DNA from 2 places in the Rhizobium sp. P1_B8 genome. Region 1 is predicted to be linked to the other one. Evidence: riboswitches for the same ligand, from Rfam matches in the RefSeq annotation. Region 1 holds a riboswitch; the other holds the start of a gene.
The links. Region 1 has a riboswitch for FMN ahead of AC1D2N_RS03620 (6,7-dimethyl-8-ribityllumazine synthase). Riboswitches for the same ligand answer to the same signal wherever they lie in the genome.

Region 1 (3,961 bases):
CGTCATCGTGTGATTGAGGGGTACGATGGGCACGATATTCTGGCCGAAAGATCCGCTGGATGGGAATGACATGACGCTGCTGACGTCGATCCTTTGGCGATGGTGCGAAAGGTATCAGGTCGAGCTGACGGCGGAGGAGAGCAGCCGCAAGGCGAAAGAACTCGTCGAATGGTTCGAATTCGGCGTCAAGGATCCCATCGAGCTCGAGGAATTGATCGACGACAAGCACTGGCTCGTCGGCAGGATCTGACCCTCTCGGGCAAATCGGGAGAACGCTGGCTGTCAGCGTGGGCGAAGCTGTTTCATTAGAAAAGGCCGGGCGAAAATCGCTCCGGCCTTCATCCATTACATCTAAGCGAGACCTTTAGTCGTCATCCCGCCAACGCCGGTCGCGATCCCAGCGCCTCTCATGGCGCCAGCGCGGGCCATCATCCCAATCCCGGTGACGCCGCTCCCAGCCCCAGCGGGGCGGACCACCGTAGAAAGCTACCGGCGGCGGGCGTCTCCAGTTTCGCCGGCATTCGCCCCAGCGCGTCAGATGCCAGCCGCGACCGCAGGCGTAGTCGACCTTTGTGACATTGCTCTGGACATTGATTGTCCCCATCGGCGTCGCCTCAGCTGTGCCGATCGAGAGGCCGCCAACGAGCAAGGCGGCCGCGATAGAAAGCGCTTTCATCGAGAACTCCATTTTCAATCCAGCCGTCCCCACTTTATGGCCACTAAATTGAACTGGAGATGAACTGCGTGTTCATGTTTGGCGCTAGAGCATGATGCCGAAAAGCGTGAGCGGTTTTCGGACGACCTTATGCCCTAACTCTTTAATTTAGAACAGAATTCAGACTTTTGGCAGATCCCGCCTATAATCATCCTGTTCTGGCAGCGGGCGATGTTGAAGGCGGAAAAGCCGGGCTACGTCCTGCCGTAAAAAGGGTCAGGACCTGGATCACGCCCGGCGGCGACTTCGGTCAGCCGCCCGAGGTAATGGGCCCAGCCTTCCGCATGGCCGGCGCATTGATCGGCGCTGGGCAGGCCGCTATGGGTGAGCCGCAACAGCGTTCCGCCCCCCTGCTCGATCAGGTCGATCTCGACCAGGCTCGACCCCGGCGGCACCACCTCGCTGCCGTCCCAGCCGAAGCTGTAGGCAAGGCGATGAACCGGCACCACCTCACGAAACGAGCCGCGCGCAAAGCGGGCGCCGGTGACGTTGACGAGATAGAGTCCGCCGGGCTGCGGCTCGACCTGCGCTTCCGTTCCCATCCAGCGCAGGATCTTCTCCGGATCGGTCATCAGCGCAAACACCGCGGCCGGCGGCGCCGCGATATGCGCCTCGCGGTGAACGACGAAAGATTCTGGCATCACTCTCTCCCATGGTTGTCACGGCCCCGCCCAGGCGGAGACAGCGCGTCCTGTCTTGTCGTGGTATTTCTGACCTAGATGTCCTCACAGAGAGCATGTAGGCGCAAGCCCCTCCTCCGCAAGAGGGATTGCCCGTCGCCATCGGCGAACGAGCGAAAGCGCCGCTTGGAGAGCCCTGATCCAGCTCCGGTCGCGAAAGCATTCGACCTATTGCCAGCCCGCCGCCTTCCCACTATTGTTCGCGCCGTTCTCAGGGCGGGGTGAAAGTCCCTACCGGCGGTATGCAATTTTGATTGCGAGCCCGCGAGCGCCTTCTCAGGAAGGGTCAGCAGATCAGGTGAGATGCCTGAGCCGACGGTCATAGTCCGGATGAAAGAGAACGTGCGTTCCTGCCGCCCTTGCGGCTGTCGGGAACGTTCGTGATCGCCTTGGGTGATGTGTCTGTTCGCCAAAGGAGATTACCGTGACACCCACCCGCTACGCCTTCGTCAAAGCCAGCTGGCACGCCGACATCGTCGACCGCGCACTTGATGGCTTCTACCAACTCGTTCCGCCCGAGCAGGTCGACGTGTTCGATGTTCCCGGCGCATTCGAGATGCCGCTGCTTTCCCGCGATCTTGCGGCAACCGGGCGTTACGGCGCCGTCATTGCCGCCGCCTTCGTCGTCGACGGCGGAATCTACCGCCACGAATTCGTCGCCCAGGCCGTCGTCGATGGGCTGATGCGCGCCGGCATGGATACGGGCGTGCCGGTGCTGTCGGTGTCACTGACGCCGCACCAGTATCAGGAAACCGAACATCACAAGCAGATCTACCGCGCGCACTTCGTCGAGAAAGGCCGTGAAGCGGCAAAGGCAGCTCTGACGATCGGCAAAACCCGCGCCGCTCTTGCCGCGTAGTCAGCGGTTCGACGAGCAGAAGACGGCGGGAACAGTCCCGCCGCTTCGATACAAATCCGCTACACGGCCAAATCAGACAGAATAATTGATTCGACGGCCTCACCGCGCTGTGGTCCACTGGCCACTGACATGTATCGCCATTCTTAACGCATCCAAAACCCCAAGGAGCTGAAGATGAGCAATGCAATGCGCAGTGAAACCCCCATTGAGACCCCGAGAACACAGCCCGTCGACACCAAGCTCGAGGTGGTCGTCATCCCTGTTTCCGACGTCGATCGTGCCAAACGTTTCTACGACGGCCTGGGCTGGCGGCTCGACGCCGACTTCGCCAATGATGCCGATTTCCGTGTAATTCAGTTTACCCCGCCCGGCTCCGGCTGCGCGATCATCTTCGGCAAGAACGTCACCGCCGCGGCCCCCGGTTCCGCCCAGGGGCTTTACCTGATCGTCTCCGACATCGAGGCCGCCCGCCGCGATCTCATCGCCCGCGGCATCGAGGTGAGCGAAGTGTTCCATGACGCTGCCGGCGTCTATGCCGGAAAGGACGAACCCTATCTGTTCGGCCGCCTGCGGATCGCCGGCCGCGATCCCGATCACCGCAGCTATCGCTCCTTCGCCTCATTCAAGGATCCCGACGGCAACGGCTGGCTGTTCCAGGAAGTCACCACGCGGCTACCGGGGCGCATCGACGCCGACGAGACGAAATTCACGACGTCGACCGAGCTTGCGTCAGCACTCCGCCGTGCGGCAACTGCCCATGGTGAACACGAGAAGCGAAACGGCGGCAAGCACGACGAAGGCTGGCCGGACTGGTACGCGGAATACATGGTCAGCGAACAGGCCGGCAAGCAGCTGCCCTTATAGGCAAAAGCGGCAACATCCTCTGAGAAGCAAGGGCATTTCGGTATGGCGCGCGCCATACCGAAATGTTTTATCGTGTCTATGCCTCACCAAATTCACCGATCTCCTTGCCGACGTCAGGTCGAGGATCGCGATCCGCCAGAAGCTGTCATTGAGATGCGGAAGAGATCTGCGACGTTATCCAATCTGAAAATGCGAGCATGGCTGCCGTTGGCGGCCTTGATTGAAGTCGAGTCAGCCAATAGCTGCCCAATGATATGGTCGTGGGAAAAGGTTGTAATATAGCCCCTGATGACAGATGCCTGGAAAACATCGACGGCGGCGCCAGAGCAATTCCCAATCCTTGCATGGCCGCCTCCATCATGGCGAGGGAAGAGTCAAAAACGATCCCTGCGTTGACCTGTGCCGCCGGCGGAACATCAGCTGCCGCGAACCAGGTACTCCACTCGTCGGCCCTATAGCTCCGCAAAAGCGTCGCTTCGGCCAGATCTGCGGGCGAGCTTAAACGGTCTGCCAGTCTGGGGGTGCACAGAGGCGAAAGCGGAGCGTCGAACAGACGCAGTGCTTCTGTGCCGTGCCAGGAGCCGCTGCCGAAGCGAATGGCAAAATGCAGCCCCTCAGCGGCCATATCGACGCGATTATTGTTTGTCGAAATGCGCACGTCGATGAATGGATGCTGCTGTTGAAAATCCGGAAGCCTTGGCAACAACCAGCCGACAGCAAAGGTTCCAACCACGCCCAAAAACAGCAATTCCCGAACTTGCCCGGCTTCAATCCTGTCCAGCGTGATTGCCATTTGATCGAAGGAATTGGTCAACGTCGGCAAAAGAGCTTCACCTTCCGCGG
Region 2 (3,961 bases), on a different contig from region 1:
CTAGCTGAGATCGAGGCGCTGAAGGGAATAACGGGCAAGACGGCGTGCGATATCGTCGTCTGCCCGCCCTTCACGCCGATCGAACGGGCTGTCGAACGGACGGCGCCCAAGACTGCCTGAATTCGCCGAGCTCCAATAATCATCGCAGGGCAGGTCACGCCCAGATTTGCTGTTTACCGGGAAGGAAAGAGCATGAAACGCTTCGAAGATAAGACGGTCGTGATCACGGGAGGCAGCCGCGGCATCGGCGCTGCCATCGCCAGACGCTTTGCGCGCGAAGGCGCCAATCTCGTCGTTTCGGCCAACGAGGAGCTGGTCCACGGCGTTGCCGAACAGATCCGGGCCGAAGGCGGCAAGGCGATCTCCTTCATCGGCGACGTTACCGACAAGGCAAGCGTCAAGGCCCTCTACGATGCCGCCGAGAAGGAATTCGGCTCGGTCGACGTCTCGATCCAGAATGCCGGCGTCATTACCATCGCCCGGGTCGAGGACCTGACCGAAAACGAGTGGGACAAGGTGATGGCCGTCAACACCAAAGGCGTTTTCCTCTGCGCTCAGGAGGCGATATCAAGAATGCGCAAGCACAAGCGCGGCGGCCGCATTATCAACACCGCTTCCGGCCAGGCCCGCGATGGCTTCATCTACACCCCGCATTACGCCGCCTCGAAAATGGGCGTCGTCGGCATCACCCAGAGCCTGGCCAAGGAAGTCGCGACCGAGAAGATCACCGTCAACGCCTTCTGCCCCGGCATCATCGAGACCGACATGTGGGCCTATAACGACCAGGCCTGGGGCAAGCTGCTCGGCAACTACGCCCCCGGCGAGCTGATGAAGGAATGGGTCGAGGGCATCCCGATGAAACGGGCCGGCTCCGGCGAAGACGTCGCCGGCCTGGTCACCTTCCTCGCCAGCGATGACGCCGCCTATATCACCGGCCAGACGATCAATGTCGACGGCGGCCTGATCATGTCCTGATGCAGGTCGCCCAAAAGTGCGCAGCGGTTTTGGGACAACGACATGCATGGAAGGATCAAACCACCAACGAAGCACGGAAGGCGAGCCGGTCGTCGCCTCCGTGTGAACAGTGTGTCCATCGGCGTCAGGGCAGCTTTGCATTTTTGCCCGGTCGACTGACCTTGCCATCCGCCTGTCTTTGATCCTATCTTTGAAATGTTCTCAGGGCGGGGTGCAATTCCCCACCGGCGGTATCAGGAGCAATCCTGGAGCCCGCGAGCGCTTCCGGCACCACAGCGCCGCGCGTCTTTCAGACGCGCAAACGACGCTGTAGCACTTTGAATTGCTGGAAGGTCAGCAGATCCGGTGGGATGCCGGAGCCGACGGTATAGTCCGGATGGAAGAGGACAACACGGGCAGTCGCACTCCATCCCGGAGTCGGCTGACGTTTGTTCGCCCAAGGGCAGAAGGCTCGCTCACGGTTTGAGCCGAGCAGACCATGTCAGCCCGCTGACATAACCCTTGAAAGGCCAGACAGCATGACTATCGCAAGAATTGAAGATGCCATATCAGCCATTGCCAGCGGCCAGATGGTCGTCGTCGTCGACGACCAGAACCGGGAAAACGAAGGCGATATCGTGGTCGCGGCCGACGCCGTCACTCCTGAGGCAATCGCCTTCATGATGACCCACGCCCGCGGCCTCGTCTGCATTGCCATGGAAGGCGAGCGCCTCGATGCGCTCGATATTCCGCTGATGGTGCCCAACAACACGGAATCGCACAAAACCGCCTTTACGGTCTCCGTCGATTATCTCAAGGGCACGACGACGGGCATCTCGGCTGCCGACCGCGCCGCCACCGTCCGCGCCCTCGTCGACGATCGCGCAAAGCCAGATGAATTCGCCCGCCCCGGCCACATCTTTCCGCTCCGCGCCAACCCCCGCGGCGTGCTCGGCCGCCCCGGCCATACCGAAGCCGCCGTCGATCTCGCCCGCCTCGCCGGAAGGGTCCCCGCCGGCGTCATCTGCGAAGTCGCCAACGACGACGGAACCATGTCCCGTCTGCCCGAACTCACGCTCTTCGCCGAACGCCACAACCTCCCCCTCGTCACCATCGAGGACCTGGTCGCCTACCTCGACCGCCTGGCGGAAAGAGACATACGCGAAGTCGCCTGATCGATGCCTTAGTTGCGGCGGCATAGCCCGCCGCAACAAAGAACGTGCCGCAGTGATGACACTGACGGCACCTTCCCTTGCTGGTCCTATGTCCGGCTGATCGAAACCCCACCATCCGCCAGCATCGCCGTGCCGGTCACGAAGCTCGACATGTCGGAGGCGAGGAAAAGCGCCGCATTGGCGATCTCTTCGGGTTGCGCCATGCGTTTCAGCGCATGCAATCCCTCCACGAAAGCGAGCACCTCCGGCGTGGCATCGGGCGCGTTGGTGATGCTGGCGGGCGTGTCGGTGCCTCCGGGAAGCAGTGCGTTGACACGGATCTTCTGCGTTCCGAATTCGGCGGCGAGCACCTGCACGAAGCCGATCAGCCCCGCCTTGCTCGCCGCATAGGCGGCCATGCCAGGCATGCCGACGGTGTGGCCGACGAAAGTCGAGGTGAAGATCAGCGATCCGCCGCCTTTTCCCATCGCCGCCGACTGGTGCTTGGCGCCGAGGAAGGCGGCGGTGAGATTGGTCTCGATCGTCTCGCGCCAGCCCTCCAGCGACAGCCCGGCGACCGGCCCCATCTCACCGAGGATGCCGGCATTATTGAAGGCGATGTCGAGCCGGCCGAAACGCGAAACTGCCGTCTCGACGAGCCTTGCCTGCAGCGCCTCGTCCTTGACATCGCCTAATATGGCGACGGCCTGACCACCCTCCGCCTCGATTTCCGCGATGACGGCATCGAGCGCATCCTGCCGCCGGCCGGTGACTACGAGCTTGGCGCCTTGCCGTGCAAAGAGTTTCGCCGCTGCGCGGCCGATGCCGGAACTTGCGCCGGTAATGATTGCGATCTTGTCGTTGAGAAGTGTCATATCGGTCTCTCCTGGGTTGTTACGAGACCTGAGATGCTCAAACATCAGGCGATGCAGCCACCCGTTTCCCGCGCAGGACGAGAAAAACGCCTATGGCCGAACCGGCAACGCGACGGACGTCCTCATCGACGCCTTGATCGCGGCGTCGGAAATATCGGAATTCACGTTATAAAACAGGCATTTGTCGGACTTCCGCCCACACGCCTGCATTGACATCAGTGCCATTGTGCACCGCATCATCGATTTATGCCTGGTGTGACATTCATCCGATTCCCTTCATGCATCTTCGCGACTAAAAGGGGCGCACAGGTAACGGGAATCTCTTCATGCCGCGGTCACGCAATACTCAGGGCGCCATCTATATGAGCATGGCGATGGCCGGCTTTTCCGCAAGCGACGCCCTATCCAAATCGGTGATCGCCCATATGAACGCCGGCGAGATCATGTTCCTGCGCGGCCTCTTCACCAGCCTGCTGGTCTATCTGATCGCCTGGAAAATGGGCGCGCTGCGCTCCTGGCGGGTCATGCTGCAGCCGATGATTATCTTCAGGATCATCTGTGAGACGCTCTCCGCCGTCACCTATATCACCGCGCTCGGCTTGATGCCGATCGCCAATGCCTCGGCGATCCTGCAGTCGCTGCCGCTGGTCGTCACCTTCGGTGCAGCGCTGTTCTTCGGTGAGCCGGTCGGCTGGCGGCGCTGGTCGGCGATTCTCGTCGGCCTCGTCGGCGTGATGATCATCATCCGCCCCGGCCCGGAAGGATTCACCGCCGCCGCCCTGCTCTGCGTCGCCGCGGTGCTGACGACGGCCGGCCGCGATCTCGCCACCCGGAGCATCAGCCCGGAAATTCCCTCGCTGATGATAACCGTCATCACTGCCATGTCGGCCTCCTTCTTCGGCGCACTGCTCATCCCGCTGCTCGGCGGCTGGCAGCCGGTCAGCGCCACCTCGCTCGGGCATCTCGTGCTCGCCTCGG

Region 2: another riboswitch for FMN. It lies ahead of ribB (3,4-dihydroxy-2-butanone-4-phosphate synthase); the one in region 1 lies ahead of AC1D2N_RS03620 (6,7-dimethyl-8-ribityllumazine synthase).

The regions. Positions count from the first base shown of each region.
Region 1 covers NZ_JBFTZZ010000001.1:757,884-761,844, reverse strand. Annotated here, with positions in the region: gene AC1D2N_RS03635 (hypothetical protein) at 26-250, shown strand; gene AC1D2N_RS03630 (GCG_CRPN prefix-to-repeats domain-containing protein) at 365-676, opposite strand; gene AC1D2N_RS03625 (SRPBCC family protein) at 910-1,356, opposite strand; FMN riboswitch at 1,599-1,741, shown strand; gene AC1D2N_RS03620 (6,7-dimethyl-8-ribityllumazine synthase) at 1,820-2,254, shown strand; gene AC1D2N_RS03615 (VOC family protein) at 2,429-3,118, shown strand; gene AC1D2N_RS03610 (LysR family transcriptional regulator) at 3,264-3,961, opposite strand, start outside.
Region 2 covers NZ_JBFTZZ010000036.1:13,523-17,483, forward strand. Annotated here, with positions in the region: gene AC1D2N_RS30665 (hypothetical protein) at 1-120, shown strand, start outside; gene AC1D2N_RS30670 (glucose 1-dehydrogenase) at 193-975, shown strand; FMN riboswitch at 1,169-1,367, shown strand; gene ribB (3,4-dihydroxy-2-butanone-4-phosphate synthase) at 1,494-2,129, shown strand; gene AC1D2N_RS30680 (SDR family oxidoreductase) at 2,216-2,983, opposite strand; gene AC1D2N_RS30685 (DMT family transporter) at 3,310-3,961, shown strand, end outside.